Regions from separate parts of the Rhizobium sp. ZPR4 genome, predicted to be linked through region 2. Evidence: riboswitches for the same ligand, from Rfam matches in the RefSeq annotation. Region 2 holds a riboswitch; the other holds the start of a gene.
The links. A riboswitch is a leader RNA that binds a small molecule or an ion and turns the genes downstream of it on or off. The one in region 2 is predicted to bind FMN.

Region 1: linked by a shared signal. The riboswitch ahead of ABOK31_RS09730 (6,7-dimethyl-8-ribityllumazine synthase) and the one ahead of ribB (3,4-dihydroxy-2-butanone-4-phosphate synthase) in region 2 are both predicted to bind FMN.

The regions. Positions count from the first base shown of each region.
Region 1 covers NZ_CP157967.1:1,978,680-1,986,641, reverse strand. Annotated here, with positions in the region: gene ABOK31_RS09770 (Gfo/Idh/MocA family oxidoreductase) at 1-815, shown strand, start outside; gene ABOK31_RS09765 (ABC transporter ATP-binding protein) at 826-1,830, shown strand; gene ABOK31_RS09760 (TetR/AcrR family transcriptional regulator) at 1,896-2,501, opposite strand; gene ABOK31_RS09755 (Tautomerase enzyme) at 2,622-3,068, shown strand; gene ABOK31_RS09750 (VOC family protein) at 3,139-3,531, shown strand; gene ABOK31_RS09745 (class I SAM-dependent methyltransferase) at 3,616-4,302, shown strand; gene phnF (phosphonate metabolism transcriptional regulator PhnF) at 4,304-5,032, shown strand; gene ABOK31_RS09735 (VOC family protein) at 5,054-5,404, opposite strand; gene ABOK31_RS09730 (6,7-dimethyl-8-ribityllumazine synthase) at 5,463-5,939, opposite strand; FMN riboswitch at 6,030-6,176, opposite strand; gene ABOK31_RS09725 (ABC transporter ATP-binding protein) at 6,283-7,344, opposite strand; gene ABOK31_RS09720 (ABC transporter permease) at 7,356-7,962, opposite strand, start outside.
Region 2 covers NZ_CP157969.1:117,350-125,311, forward strand. Annotated here, with positions in the region: gene ABOK31_RS28400 (homocysteine S-methyltransferase family protein) at 1-855, shown strand, start outside; gene ribB (3,4-dihydroxy-2-butanone-4-phosphate synthase) at 912-1,538, opposite strand; FMN riboswitch at 1,650-1,797, opposite strand; gene ABOK31_RS28410 (glucose 1-dehydrogenase) at 1,898-2,680, opposite strand; gene tpiA (triose-phosphate isomerase) at 2,758-3,495, opposite strand; gene ABOK31_RS28420 (SDR family oxidoreductase) at 3,500-4,288, opposite strand; gene ABOK31_RS28425 (sugar ABC transporter ATP-binding protein) at 4,411-5,889, opposite strand; gene ABOK31_RS28430 (sugar ABC transporter substrate-binding protein) at 5,918-6,847, opposite strand; gene ABOK31_RS28435 (ABC transporter permease) at 6,965-7,945, opposite strand.

The sequences.
Region 1 (7,962 bases), on a different replicon from region 2:
TCATGGCCTTCGAAGCCGGCTGCCACGTCTTCGTCGAGAAGCCGCTGGCGACGACCGTCGAAGATGCCGAGCGTGTGGTCGCGGCTGCGAAAAAGGCCGGCAAGAAGCTGACGATCGGCTACATCCTGCGCCATCATCCCTCGTGGATGCGGTTGATTGCCGAAGCGCGTAAGCTCGGCGGCCCCTACGTATTCCGCATGAACCTCAATCAGCAATCGAGCGGTCCGACCTGGGAGACGCACAAGGCGCTGATGCAAAACACGTCGCCAATCGTCGATTGCGGCGTACATTATGTCGACGTCATGTGCCAGATCACCGACGCCAAGCCCGTCGAGGTACGTGGGATGGGTCTGCGGCTGACGCAGGAAATCAAGCCGGACATGTATAATTACGGCCATCTCCAGGTGATTTTCGAAGACGGTTCTGTCGGCTGGTACGAAGCCGCCTGGGGTCCGATGATCTCGGAGACGGCTTTCTTCGTAAAGGATGTGATGTCGCCGAACGGCTCGGTCTCGATCGCCATGGATCAGAATGCCAAGTCCGATGATATCGACATGCACACGAAGACGTCGGTTATCCGGCTGCACAACGCCGAGACTGGCCCGAACGGCCAGTTTATCCGGCCGGATCAGGATCTGCATATGGATGGCGAACCGGGCCATCAGGAGCTCTGCGACTTCGAGCAGGCCTTCATGCTGAAGGCCATCCGCGAGGATATCGACCTCAATCGCCATATGGACGATGCCGTTCAATCGCTGCGCATATGCCTTGCCGCCGATGAGAGCGTGCGCACCGGCAAGCCTGTTTATCTATAAGGACAAGACTGTGGGATCGCTTCAACTGAAATCCATCCGCAAGGCCTACGGTACGCATGACGTGCTGAAGGGTATCGACCTCGAAGTGCAGGATGGTGAGTTCGTCATCTTCGTTGGTCCTTCCGGCTGCGGCAAGTCGACCCTTCTGCGCAGCATTGCTGGCCTGGAGGACGTGACCTCCGGTGCCGTGCTGATCAATGGCCAGGATGTGACGGTGACGCCGCCGGCCAAGCGCGGCATTTCGATGGTGTTCCAGTCCTATGCGCTCTATCCGCATCTGACTGTGAAGGACAATATGGGGCTTGGCCTCAAGCAGGCCGGTACCGCGAAGGCCGAAATCGAAAGCCGCGTCGGGAAAGCTTCCGGTATGCTGTCGCTCGAGCCCTATCTGGCTCGCCGTCCTTCAGAGCTTTCCGGCGGCCAGCGCCAGCGTGTCGCCATCGGCCGCGCCATCGTGCGCGAACCCGAGCTTTTCCTTTTCGATGAGCCGCTGTCGAACCTCGATGCGGCGCTGCGTGTCCAGACCCGCCTCGAAATCGCCCGGCTGCATCGCAGCCTGAAAGCGACGATGATCTATGTCACTCACGACCAGGTCGAGGCGATGACGCTTGCCGACAAGATCGTCGTGCTCAATGCCGGTGCGATCGAGCAGATCGGTTCGCCGATGGAGCTTTATAACCGCCCGGCCAACACCTTCGTTGCCGGCTTCATCGGCTCGCCGCAGATGAATTTCATCCCAGCAGAACGGCTCGGCGAAAGCGGTGCCAAGACCGTCGGCATCCGCCCCGAACATATCACGCTGTCGCGCGATCAGGGCACATGGGCGGCCAAGGTCATCCATGTCGAGCATCTCGGTGCCGATACGATCATCTACCTCGAATCCGAGGCCACCGGCCTTCTGACCGCGCGTCTCTTCGGCGAACATAGATATGAGCCGGACGAGATGGTCTATGCGACGCCGGATGCAAGCCAGATGCATCGTTTCGATGCGAACGACAAGGCGATCCGGGCGTAAATGGCCCGCCGAGGCGGAGCGGCAAGCTTCGCCTCGGCTATTCCTTCATCACGTGAATTGCATCGTCATTCGCCTTGTGGCCGCGAAGGATTGCCGGCCGTCAGGGCAGCCCGTTCAATGACTTCGGCTATGTGCACGGAAAGGGTGGGATCGGAGACGGCGCGGGCAAGCGTCAGACCACCGCTCAGCGTTGCGAGAAGAACGATGGCACGATCCTCCGCCGTTGTTTCGCCAGGGTTTGCGCTTTCCGGCAGGCCGGCGGCAACATCCGCGATCAATTTTCTCAACTCTACCGTATAGACGCCGCGTGTTTCTTCATCGGCACGCATCACATCGGGGGAAAGGCTCGGCAGCGTGCAGCTATCGCCGAGATCGCAGGTCCGCTTGTAACCGAGATAGAAGCTGGCAAGTGCCTTCAACCAGTCTTTCGGCTGATTTTGCCTGAGCACCAGGATCGCTTGGCGCAACTCTTCCAATCCTTCCACGACAGCGGTGCGAAACGCTTCGCTCTTGGACTTGAAATGTCCGTAGAAGGCGCCGTTGGTGACGCCGGCCGCTTTCGTCAGCGCATCGATGCCCGCGCCGCCATAGCCTTCCTTGCGAAAGACTTGCCCTGCCGCCGCGACGACCCGCGTCCGGGTTTCTTCCTTATGTTCGGCGCTATAGCGCATTATCGCCTCCATTAAGAGTGATCTCTCTTTATCTATTGCGTAGAGAGTGATCGGTGTGTATCGTTAAAGAGTGATCGGTATATATCAATTGCCGTCACAGGTCCAACAAGGAGATATCCCATGCCCATTACACTCACCGTATCCGAAGGGTTGCTTTCGTCCGAAGCGCAGGCGCAAGCTTTTGCTGGATTGACGGATGCAGTCCTCGATGTTGCCGGCTTGACCGGGAATGCATTCATGACGGCCAATGTCATCGGGTCGATCAACGTGCTTCCGGCCGAACACGTGCTGGCAGCCGGAAAGCCCGTTGCCGCGGCCTTCATCGAACTCAAGCTGCCCGAAATCGCGCTCGCGACCGCCGAAGCCAAGTGCGCTTTCATTGCAAGAGCGACTGATGTCGTCGAACAGGCGGCCGAAGGGCGGATCAAGCGCGAGCATATCTGGTCGAATATAGTTTATGCGCCTGAAGGCGCCTGGGGCATTGCGGGCCAAAGCTACAGCAATGCTGATCTGGTCGGCGCCATTGCGAGCGCCGCAGCGCCCGAGGTCGAAGCTCATCGCGCTTGAGTTGAAGCAATTGGCATCAATACCGGGCGGCCGCGTGGGCCGCTCGTCCGACAACAAGGGGAGTCAGGAGTTGCAACTCGCCAATTATCTGTTTTTCACGACGCATTGTGAGGACGCGCTTGCCTTCTATACGGCCTGCGGGCTTGGCCAAGTGACGCTGTTGGTCCGTCATGGTGCGGATGGGATACCGCTTGCCCGCGAAGCAATGCGGGGCAGGGTAATGCACGCTCGCTTCGAGGGGCCAGGCGTCTTGTTCTTCGCCTCCGACAATCATGACGCCGAGCCGATGCGCGGCTCTGCGCACATGCTCATGATGGATGATCGCGGTAGCACTGGCGAGATTTTTGCCCGGCTTGCCGAGGGCGGTACCGTAACGACGCCGCTCGCCGTGCAGCCTTGGGGCAGCTACTACGGCAAGCTGACGGATCGGTATGGCGTGCAATGGATGGTCGATTGCGTGTAGTAGTCCGGTCGTCCGGACGAATTCATATGATTGTCATGAGACGTGGCTATCAAGGGGGCAGTCCACTCCAACAGCGAGAGCATCATGACGAGCGCAGCAACGACTTATGCAACCTGGCACAAGGAACCGCAGGGCGACGCCGCAATGGCGGAATCGCACAGCCCCTATTGGCGGCATTTCATCGAAACGGTGCCGGAGCGGGATTTCTCCTCGAAGACTGTCCTGGACTTCGGCTGCAATCGCGGTGGTTTTTTGCGGCTGCTTTATGCCATGCGGCCGTTCCGACGCGGCGTTGGCATTGATATCGCTTCGGAGTCCGTGGCTGCCGCTGTCGAAGCTGTCGGCAATATGCCGCTGCAGTTTCATGTGACGACCGATTTATTGCCTTTTGCCGACAGCTTCGATGTGGCCTTCAGCTATGAGGTGATCTATCTGCTGCCGGAACTGAAAGAGCATGCCGAGGGGATGTTCCGGGCCATGCGCGATGGGGGCGTCTATTACGCGGTGACCGGGTGCCACAATGAAATGCCGCTTTGGCCGAAATGGCTCGAACTGATCGGCAACAACAGCAATGCGCCGATGCAGGATCGCTCGCCACAGGACTATATCGAGGCGTTCACGACGGCCGGCTTCGATGTTTCCGTCAGGCGTTTCGGCTATGACGGTTTCGTGCGCGCGACGAAGGACCGCAAATACTATCCGAGCATTCTCGATGCGTTGAGCTATCCGGCCGAATACAAGCTTCTGTTCCGGCTCGAGAAGCGCATCTGACATGGAGACGATCGATCGCAAGGGCGGCAGCGCCCTCTGGCATCAGATCGGCGAGATCCTGGCGGCTGATATTGCCACCGGGACTTTCGCGCCAGGAGAGAAATTGCCGACCGAGCCTGAGCTGATGCAGCGCTTCGGTGTCAGCCGCTTCACCGTGCGTCAGGCGCTGGGCCATCTGGAGCAGCGCGGACTGGTGCGTGCCGAGCAGGGACGGGGAACCTTCGTTCATAGGGGCGTGCTCGACTATACGCTGTCGAAGCGCACCCGTTTTCACAAGAACCTGATCGAGCAAGGTTTCGAGCCGGGCGGCGAGTTGCTCGTCCACGAAATCGTGCCGGCGACGGAACGCGTTGCCAGCTATCTGAAGCTGGCGGTTGGGGCACTGGTCATCCATCGTCGCGGCGTGATGACGGCCGATAGCATTCCGGTCGAATTGGGCGATTCCTATTATCCGGCTGACCGTTTTCCCGATTTCGACAAGGCCAGATTGCAGCATCCGACAATCTCGGCGGCACTCGCGAGCTATGGCGTTACCGACTACGAGCGCTTGCAGACGGAGATCGAGGCGCGCATGCCGACAGCCGAGGAGGCGCGGATCTTGCGCCAGCCGAAATCAACACCGCTGCTGGTGACGCGCAAGGTGGATGCGGATGCGGCGGGTATGCCGATAACCTACTCGGAATCGGTCTGGCCGGCTGAACGCACCACGTTCAATCTCGATTTGCGATAGAGAGCGTCCGCGAGCTTTGCGTCAGCGGTGGGAGAGGATGTTGACGACCTTGCCGAAGGGATCGCGGACATAGAAACGGCGAACGCCCCAGGGCTCGTCCGTAAGGTCATACAGTATCCCGAAGCCCATGGATGTGGCGCGCTGATAGAGTCCGTCGACATCGTCGACTTCGATGGAGAGATCGGGGACGAGTGTTCCCGAACCGCCTTCGCTGGCGACGCTGATCTGCGGAACCGTTGCCGCTTCGGAGGCGAAGGTGACGATCCAGCCGTGATCCATGACGACGTCGAGGCCGAGCAGGTCATGGTAGAAGAGACGGGCCGTGGCGGGATCGGCGGCAGGGAGGTTAGGGATGATGCGTAGGACGGTCACTGACGTTTCTCCCTTGTGATGTGGAGGCGGGCTTTGGCCGCGCCTCCACTACGCTGGTTCAGACCGTGACGGCCGGTAGCAGCTTGGCGCGTTCGCTGAGGATATGGCGGCAGGCGCTGGCCACTTCGCGGCCCTTGATGATGAAATGTTCCTTGAAGAACTGGATATGTGCTTCCGACTCCTGGAAATGATGCGGCGTCAGAACCGCCGAGAGGATCGGCACACCGGTATCGAGCTGGACGCGCATCATTGCGTCGAGGACCGTGTTCGCAACGAATTCATGGCGATAGATGCCACCGTCGACAACGAAAGCGGTGGCGACGATCGCGGAATAGCGGCCGTTGCGGGCAAGGGTCTGCGCATGCAGCGGAATTTCCAGTGCGCCGGGCACGTCGAAGATATCGATCGGCGATGCGCCTTCCACCGTCTGCCATTCGGCAACGAAGGAGTCGACCGAGCGGTCGACGATGTCAGCATGCCAGCGAGCCCGAATGATCGCGATGCGGCTCGGCTGGGTAGAAATCGAAATGGTCATGAATTTTGCCTTTCAAGGGTTGTTGTCAATTATCCCTTGGGCGAACACGCATGAACGCAGCACTCCCCGCGCGGAGGAGGGTACGACCCTGCTTGCTCTCTTCCATCCGGACTATACCGTCGGCTCCGGCCTCTCACCGGATCTGCTGACCCTTCCGAAAACTCGGAAGGCGCTCGCGGGCTCGGGGAAAATCCCCATACCGCCGGTGGGGAATTGCACCCCGCCCTGAGAACGCCTGGACTATAGATGCTTTCCCTCATGGAAATCAAAGAAAAACGCCGGGCTTTTGACCCGGCGTTTGCAAATAATTTTTCAAACTAGCCCTATGAGGCGAGGCGGCTTCTCAATCCTGGATGACCAGCAGGTCGGAGGAGGCGAAGCGCAGCGTCACCTTCTCGCCAACGCTCGGAGGCATCATGCCGGGGCTGTTGAACATGTCGAAGGAAATCGTGTTGCCAGCGACGTTCATACGAGTGCGGATGACGGAGCCCAGGAAGTGTGCCGAGGAAACCTCGCCCGTCAGCGCCGTGTCGCCCTTGGCCGATTCCGCCAGTGAGCCGGCTTCCGGACGCAGGGCGAGCGATACGGTATCGCCCGGCTTGTAGGCCGTGACCGACTGCTTCAGGGTCACGCCCTGATCACCGATCATGATCCGGTTGCTGTCGGGATCGACGACCTTGCCCTCGATCAGGTTCAGCGTACCGACGAAGGAGGCGACGAAGCGCGTTGCCGGCGTGTTATAGATCTCGAACGGCGTGCCGATCTGGTCGGCGCGGCCGGCATTCATGACGACGATGCGATCGGAGATCGACAGAGCTTCTTCCTGATCGTGCGTCACGAAAACTGTGGTGATGCCCAGCTGCTGCTGGATGGCGCGGATTTCCTCGCGCAGTGATACACGGATCTTGGCGTCGAGGGCCGAGAGCGGCTCGTCGAGCAGGAGGACCTGCGGCTTGACCGCGATGGCGCGGGCGAGCGCCACGCGCTGCTGCTGGCCGCCGGACATCTGATAGGGATAGCGGCCGGCGAGGTGATCGAGCTTGATGAGAGCAAGCATTTCCTTGACGCGCTTGTCGATGTCGGGCTTCGCCATCCCGGCGACCTTGAGGCCGAAAGCGACGTTGTCGTGCACCGTCATGTTCGGGAACAGCGCGTAAGCCTGGAACACCATGCCGATATTGCGCTGGTTCGGTTTTAACGCCCGCTGATCCTTGCCGTTGATCGACAGGGTGCCGGCGGTCGGTGTTTCGAAACCGGCGATCATGCGCAGCACGGTCGTCTTGCCGCAACCCGAAGGTCCGAGGAAGGAGATGAATTCTCCCTTCTCGATGTTCATATTGAAATCGTGAACGACGTGGATATCGCCGAAGGACTTCTTGATGTGGGTGAGTTCGAGAAAAGCCATGGTGAGGAGCCTTACGCCTTAATCGGAGCCAATTTGGAGAAGCGGGAAACGAGCTGCAGGAAGCCCATGCTGAGCCAGGTCACTGCAAGCGCGATGATGGCCAGTGCCGAGGACTGATAGGCCTGGTTGGCGCCGACGAGCTGCATGTAGGGGCCGAAAGCCGGCCGATTAAGCAACGATGCCATCGTGAATTCGCCCATGACGATCGCCAGTGTGATGAACGCGCCGGAGAGAACGCCACTCATGACATTGGGGAAGATGCAGCGGAACATGATGGTCGTCCACTTCGCGCCAAGGCTTTCCGCCGCTTCCGTCAGGGTGCCGACGTCGATCGTGCGCATCGCCGTATCGACCGAACGATACATATAGGGGAGCGACAAGACAATATAGGAGCAGACCAGTAGGAAATTCGTGGTCTGCTCGAAGCCCGTCAGAGGCAGGATCGAGGACGAATTATAGAGACGCAAATAGCCGAAGACGATGACGATTGCCGGGATGACCAGCGGCATCAGGGTGATGAATTCGACGATCGGGCGTAGCTGCGGCAAACGAAGCCGGACCCAATAGGCCGTGGGAACCACGAGCAACATGCCGACGATGATGGTCAGCACGGCCATG
Region 2 (7,962 bases):
AAACAGCCGGAATGGTCGGCGCTGGCGCTCGTCAATTCGCCGGAGATCGTCCGGCAGGTCCATGACGAATTCATTGCCGCCGGATCGGACGTTGTTACAACGAACAGCTATGCGCTCGTCCCTTTCCACATTGGTGAGGAGCGGTTCTGGAAGGAAGGGGCCGATCTCATTGCCCTGTCCGGGCGGCTGGCGCGCGACGCCGCGAATGCCTGCAAGGATCGAAAAATCCTGGTCGCCGGTTCGCTGCCCCCGATCTTCGGCTCTTACGAGCCGCAGAATTTCGATCCGTCAAAGGTACAGGACTATCTCAAGGTTCTGGTCGAAAACCTCGACCCCTATGTCGATGTCTGGCTCGGCGAAACCCTCAGCCTGATCGCGGAGGCAGACGCGGTTCGGACTGCGGTCGCTGAAACAGGAAAGCCGTTCTGGATTTCCTTCACGCTGGCGGATGATGCCGCGCAAAGAAACGGCGCCTCGCCCAAGCTTCGATCCGGCGAAGCCGTCGCGGATGCGGCTCGGTGGGCGGCGTCATCTGGCGCCGACGCACTCCTGTTTAACTGCAGCAAACCGGAAGTCATGCGAGAGGCCGTCGACGCAGCAGCGGAGGTTTTCAACCGGAGCGGCAAGAACCTGCAGATCGGCGTCTATGCCAATGCCTTCGAGGGAGAGCAAGGCGAGTCCGCCGCCAACGAGGGCCTTCATGCGACCCGAGAGGACCTGAACGATGACGCCTATTCACGCTTCGCCTGCTCCTGGGTCGATGCCGGCGCAACGATGGTGGGCGGCTGCTGCGGAATTGGCGCCGGACATATTCATCGGCTGAAGAAGGCTCTCCTTAGTCCCCAAGGGGCGTAGGAGAGCCTTGGATCACCATCGATCCGGACGAGATCAGATAGGCTGTATCAGAACGATCAGGCAGCCTTGAAGGGAGCACTCGCAGCTCTGTAGGCGATGAGATCCTCGATCGTGACAAGATGGAGGCCATGCCGCTCGGCGAAAACTTCGAGCTCTGGAAGACGCGCCATCGTGCCGTCGTCGTTTGCCACTTCGCAGATGACGCCGGCCGGAGAAAGGCCGGCAAGCCTTGCAAGATCCACAGCTGCTTCCGTGTGCCCCGGGCGCGACAGGACGCCGTTTGGATGCGCACGAAGCGGAAAGATATGACCGGGCCGGGCAAATTCCTCCGGACGAGATCCGTCCCTGACGAGAGCCCGAACAGTCGCCGCTCTGTCGGCGGCGGATATTCCGGTCGTGGTTTCCGGGATGTAGTCGACCGAAACGGTAAACGCGGTCCTCAGAACTTCCGTGTTGCGCGGCACCATCAACGGAATGTCGAGCTCGTCGAGCCTTTCGCCCTCCATCGGAACGCAGATGAGACCACGGGCATGGTTCATCATGAAGGCGATCGCCTGCGGCGTGACTGCTTCGGCAGCAATCACCAGGTCGCCTTCGTTTTCGCGGTCGAGATCATCGACAACCACGATGATCTCGCCTCGCGCAATCGCGGCGATCGCATCTTCAATTTTCGAAATTGCCATTTTCCTGCCTTTCAAGGGTTGCCGTTAAAACGGCGTGCATGGCCGGTCAAAGCCACCATTTTCCCTTGGGCGAACAAGCATGTGAACGCCACCATCAAGCGGCGTCTCCTGCGTTGCTCTCTTCCATCCGGACTATGACCGTCGGCTCCGGCATCTCACCGGATCTGCTGACCCTTCCGAAAGCTCGGAAGGCGCTCGCCGGCTCGAGGAAACTCCTCATACCGCCGGTGGGGAATTACACCCCGCCCTGAGAACAAGTGAAAGATAAGGGATCAACGCCTCATTCCGCAAGAGGCTTTGATCGCCGAATCGTCGAGAATTCGATCCGCCCGATGAACGCACCGTTCCTCATTGTCGAACTACGACATGATCAAGCCGCCATCGACATTGATCGTCTGTCCGGTGATATAGGCGGCATCGTCACTGGCAAGGAAAGTGACGAGGCCGGCAACATCTTCACCCGACCCAGCCCGTTTCATCGGAATGCCTTCGACCCATTCCTTCATGAGCTCGCCGGGACCGTAATTGCCGAGCAGCTTGCCCCATGCCTGGTCGTTATAGGCCCACATGTCGGTTTCGATGATGCCCGGGCAAAAGGCGTTCACGGTAATGCCCTCGGTCGCGACTTCCTTGGCAAGGCTCTGGGTAATGCCGACGACGCCCATCTTCGATGCCGCATAATGCGGCGTATAGATGAAGCCGTCGCGCGCCTGGCCGGAGGCGGTATTGATGATGCGGCCGCCACGGCCATGCTTGCGCATGCGGGCGATCGCCTCCTGGGCGCAGAGGAAGACGCCCTTGGTGTTGACGGCCATGACCTTGTCCCATTCGTCCTCGGTCATATCCTCGACGCGGGCGATGGTGATGACGCCGGCATTCTGGATGGAAACATCGACGGCGCCGAAGGCCGCCTCGGCAGCGTCGTAGAGACCTTTCACACTGGCCTTGTCCGTCACATCGCCGACGAAGGAAATCGCTTTGCCGCCGTCAGCCTTGATCGCATCGGCGACCGTATGGACCGAATCCTCGTTGGCGGAAACCACCAGATTGGCGCCCTCGCGGGCAAACCGTTTGGCGATCGCAGCCCCGATGCCGCGGCTTGCGCCAGTGATGACGACGGTCTTGTTTTCGAAGCGTTGCATTCTCTGTTCCTTTCGCGGTGACAGCCACACCAGGCGCCGGCTCGAGGGGCCGATCGCCCTGCCTGTTGCTGGCGATTTCAAACGGCCGCCGTAATAATCCCGGCAAACTCCGATGCCTTCAGCGATGCGCCTCCGACGAGAGCGCCATCGACGTTGGAAACGCCGAAGATCGCCTTTGCATTCGACGCCTTGACCGAGCCGCCGTAGAGGATCCTGACGCGAGTTCCATCGTCTCCCAGCTTCTCGTTAAGCATCTGGCGGATGAACAAATGCACTTCCTCTATCTGCTCGAGGGTCGGAACCAGTCCTGTCCCGATCGCCCATACGGGTTCATAGGCGATCGTCGTGTTGGAACTGGTCGCTGTTTCGGGAATTGAGCCTTCAAGCTGAGCACGAACCACCTCGATCGCCCTTCCCTCGTCTCGTTCTATGCGCGTCTCGCCGACACAAATGATGCTTGTCAGCCCCACCCTGTGAACCGCGGCAGCCTTGCCCGCGACTGCGGCATCCATTTCCTTGTAGGCGGAGCGGCGTTCGGAATGTCCGAGGATGACGAAGCGAGCGCCGATTTCGGCGAGCATCTCGGCGGAAACGTCTCCGGTATAGGCGCCTGCGGCCTGCGCATGGCAATCCTGTGCGCCGACGGCAATCGTCGAGCCTCCAGCGCATTCGGCCGCCTTTTCCACCAGCGTGAAGGGCGGGCAGACGACGATGTCACATGCCGCCTCGCCCGTTATTCCCTTCAGCGCCTCGATCTCAGCCAGGGAGGAAGCGAGACCGTTCATTTTCCAGTTGCCGGCAATCAGTTTCTTCATCGCATCACCAGCAGCAGAAGCCGCCATCGACGAGCAGGTCGACGCCCGTCACGAAGCTCGCGGCATTCGACAGTAGGAAGACGGCAGGTCCGACCATCTCATCGACCGTTGCCATACGCTGCATCGGCGTCTGCTCCTCGAAGAGCTTGGTCTGATGAACCATTTCCGGGCGCGTATTCATCGGCGTCGCGGTATATCCCGGCGAGATGGTGTTGACGCGGATGCCGCGGCCAACCCACTCCATCGCCAGCGACTTCGACATGTGGATCACGCCCGCTTTTGAGGCGTTGTAATGGGCCTGGCTCAGACCCCGATTGACGATCACACCCGACATGGAGGCGATGTTGACGATCGATCCGCGTCCGTTTTTCAGCATGGCGCGTGCTTCTGCCTGGCAGGACAGAAAAATGCCCTTCAAGTTGATGTCCATCAGCGTCTGGTACTGGTCTTCCTCCATCTCCTCCGCAGGATTGGCGTTGGCGATACCGGCGGCATTGACCGCAAGTGTCAGCGGACCGAGTTCCGCCTCGGTACGCGCAACCGCCTCCCCGAGAGAGGACTTGCTGGTGACGTCAGCCGCGATCTGGAGGGAGCGACGACCGGCCGCCTCGATATGCGAGGCCGTGTTCGCCAGGCCATCGTCGGAGCGACGATCAAGAAGCGCTACATCGGCGCCGCATTGAGCAAGGCCGATTGCGATGCGTTGCCCGATCCCGCTTCCGGCGCCGGTCACGAGCGCGACCTGTCCCTTGAGATCGAAGAGTTTCGGGGCGTTCAGAGTGATGTCGGACACCGCTCTTCCTTTCTGTTTGTCTAGAGCGTTTTCGCTTTTCTTCGATCGCGAAAACGCTCTATGTTGTTGTTTCTTTAGGCATTCCAGACGGAAAACCGCTACGCAATTTTCCTGGAAATGCTCTAGATTGTCGCGAGTTCCATGACCGAGACGTCGTTCGCCTCGTCACGATTGAGAATGCCTGCCTGCTTGCCCTGGGCAAGCACGAGAATTCGGTTGGAGACGCCAAGAACCTCCTCAAGATCGGAGCTGACGACGATCACCGCGACACCCTGTTTCGCCAGGTTCACGATGATGTCGTAGATGCCGGCTCTGGCGCCGACATCGATGCCCCGGGTCGGTTCATCAAGGACGACGACCTTGGGGTCGCGCATCAGCCACTTCGCGATGACGACCTTTTGCTGGTTGCCGCCCGACAGGTCTGACGCATATTGCTCGGCCCGGCCCTTGACGCCGAACTTCGCCACCGCCTTCTCGGCAAAGGCGCGCTTGACGCGCGATGTGATCCAACGTCCGCCGAGCTTGTCGAGATTGGCGTAGATGATGTTTTCGCTGATGCGATGACCGACGACGAGACCTTGTTCCTTGCGATCCTCGGGCACCATGACGATGCCCTTTGCGATCGCATCCGCCGGATCGCGAAGCTTGAGCTCCTTGCCCTCCAGCTTGATCGAACCGGCGCTGATCGGATCGGCCCCGGAAATGGCGCGAACGAGTTCCGTGCGGCCGGCACCAACCAACCCGGCAATGCCGAGAATCTCGCCGGCCCGAACGTCGAACGTCACATCCCGAAATGAATCGTCGGGAGAAGTCAGCCCATTGACCTGTAGTACCGCCCGGTCCGTCGGCTCGGGAAGAGCCGGAAACATCCGGTCAAGCGAACGACCGACCATGCTTTCGACGATGGTGCGAACGGGGGTGCCGCTATCGGCAAACTCCTGGACGCGCTCGCCATCGCGCAGGACGACGATGCGGTCGGTGATCTGCTTGATCTCCTCCATGCGGTGCGAAATGTAGACAATGCCGACGCCTTCGGACCGAAGCTTTCTTACCTGCTCGAACAGGGCCTCGGTCTCCGCGCCGCCGAGCGCCGCGGTCGGTTCGTCGAGGATCAGCAGCTTGGCATTGAGCGCTAGCGCCTTGGCGATTTCGATGAGCTGCTGGTTGGCCGTCGACAGGCCCGCGACCTTGCGCGTCGCCGGAATATGCAGGTTCAGGCGTGCAAGCTGTTCCTGCGCGCGCCGGACCATCTGGGGGCGATCGACGGCGCCATTCTTCATCGGCCACCGCCCGATGAAGACATTTTCGGCGATCGAAAGATGCGGCAAGAGCTGCAATTCCTGATGGATCAGGACGACACCCTTGTCGATCGCGTCGCGCGGGGTGGCCGGGGCATAAGGCTGCCCCAGCCATGTCATTGTTCCCTCGGAGGGTGTGCGTGACCCGGCGATAATGCCCGACAATGTCGACTTGCCGGCGCCGTTCTCGCCGAGAAGCGCGACCACCTCACCCGGATAGACATCAAGGCTGACATTCTTCAGCACCTGAAGCGGTCCGTAGCGCTTGGATATGCCTCTCAGGGAAAGAACGGGCTCAGTCACGGCACACCTCCTCAAGATTTCAGGACGATTACGGATGGTTGGCGATAAAGCCGGCCACGTTTTCCTTGGTCGTCAGCGTGGCGTCCATGAGCTGCACTGCGGGCACCTTCTCGCCGGCGACGAGCTTGACGGCATTGGCGACCGCATCGCGGCCCATCTTCTGCGTCTGCTGTGTCGCAGTGACGTCGAAGACACCCTTGCTGAGTGCTTCGAGAGCGGCGGTGTCACCATCAAAGCCGCCGACAACGATCTTCTGGGATGGGTTAGCAACCTTGATCGCCTGTGCTGCGCCGAGTGCAAGCGCGTCGGCCTGAGCAAACACGATCGATACGTCAGGATTTGCCTGCAGCATGTTCTGCATGATCTGGAATCCCTCGTCCTGGGCCCACATGTTGGAATACTGCTCGGCAACCACCTTCACGCCGGGATTCGCCTTCAGCGATTCAGCGCAACCCTTGCTGCGGTCGACTTCAGGCGTCGTGCCTTTCTGGCCGTGGATGATGACCATCTTGCCCTTGCCGCCGGCCTGCTTGAGGATGTAGTCGCAAACGGCCTTGGCGGACGCGACGGAATCCGTTGCAAGGAAGGTGTCGCCGGGGGCACCGTCGGCGTTGCGGTCGACGTTGACAACCGGAATGCCGGCATTCTTGGCAAGCTTTACGGGAACGCTTGCCGCCGCAGCACCGGCCGGAATATAGATCAAGGCATCGATGTTCTGGGTCAGCAGATCCTGGATCTGGTTGATCTGGGTCGGGCCATCGCCCTTGGCATCCACGGTAACCACCTGGATGCCGCGCTTCTTGGCTTCATCCTCGACGGACTGCTTGATCTGGTTGAAGAAGTTTGCCTGCAGGTTTGCAACAGCCAGACCGATCTTCTTGGTGTCTTTTGCCTGAACAGAACCCAATGACATCGCAAGCACGGCGGCCGAGGCCAGAAGAATGCGCGCAAATTTCATTTTATTTCCTCCTTTTTTCAGTGAACCCTTGGGTACGTCCTCCCCCTCGGGCATGTGATCCGCTCCAAACCTCTCGGAGAGGAACTGGTAAAGGTCCGCCGAACGCGGACCTGAATGTCAGGCCCGCCGCCTACGGATCGTTTCCGCGCCGACCGCAAGTACGATGACGATGCCGATGATGACCTGCTGCAGGAATGGCGAGACATTGAGCAAGTTGAGACCGTTGCGCAGAACGCCGATGATCAGGACACCGATGAGCGTGCCGCCAATGCCGCCAGATCCCCCGGAAAGAGAGGTGCCACCAATGACGACGGCTGCAATCGTGTCGAGCTCGTAACCAAAGCCGCTCGACGGCTGAACAGAGTCGAGACGCGCCGCCAGCACGATACCGGCCAGACCGGCCAGCACCGCGCTTGCGACATAGACGGCGATCGTCACGAGCTGGACATTGATGCCGGCGAGACGAGCAACTTCCGGATTGCCGCCCACGGCATAGAGCATGCGCCCCTCGGAGCGGAAGTGCAGGAACACCCAGGCCACGGCGACAACCGCCAGCATCAGGAAAACCGTCGCGGTCAGCACGCCGAAATGCCGATCGATCGCTAGCATCATGAACCAATCGGGAAATCCGACGATCTGCTGCCCATCCGTGATCATGTTCGCGACGCCGCGTGCGGCCGACATCATCGCCAGCGTCGCAATAAAGGCCGGAACCCGGAATAAGGTCACGAGAAGTCCGACGATCAGTCCGCTGACCGCGGAAGCGACGAGCGCGACTGCAATCCCCGCGACAAGCGGCAGGCCGGCAATATTTGCCGTCCAGCCCATGACCATCATGGCCAGCGCAAGGACCGAACCAACCGAAAGATCGATGCCGCCGATCAGGATGACGAAGGTCATGCCGACGGCCATGATCCCAAGCACGGTGATCTGATCGAGAATGTTGAGGCCGTTGCGAAGCGAGAGAAACGCATCGGTGCTGAGGCTCAGGAAAACGCAAAGAGCAAGCAAGCCAACAAGGGGTCCAGTAGCGCCGGTGAGCTTTTTCAGCCACGTCACGGACGGACGGCTCTGTTCATTGACGTCGATCGCCACCATCATTCCTCCCAGGGACC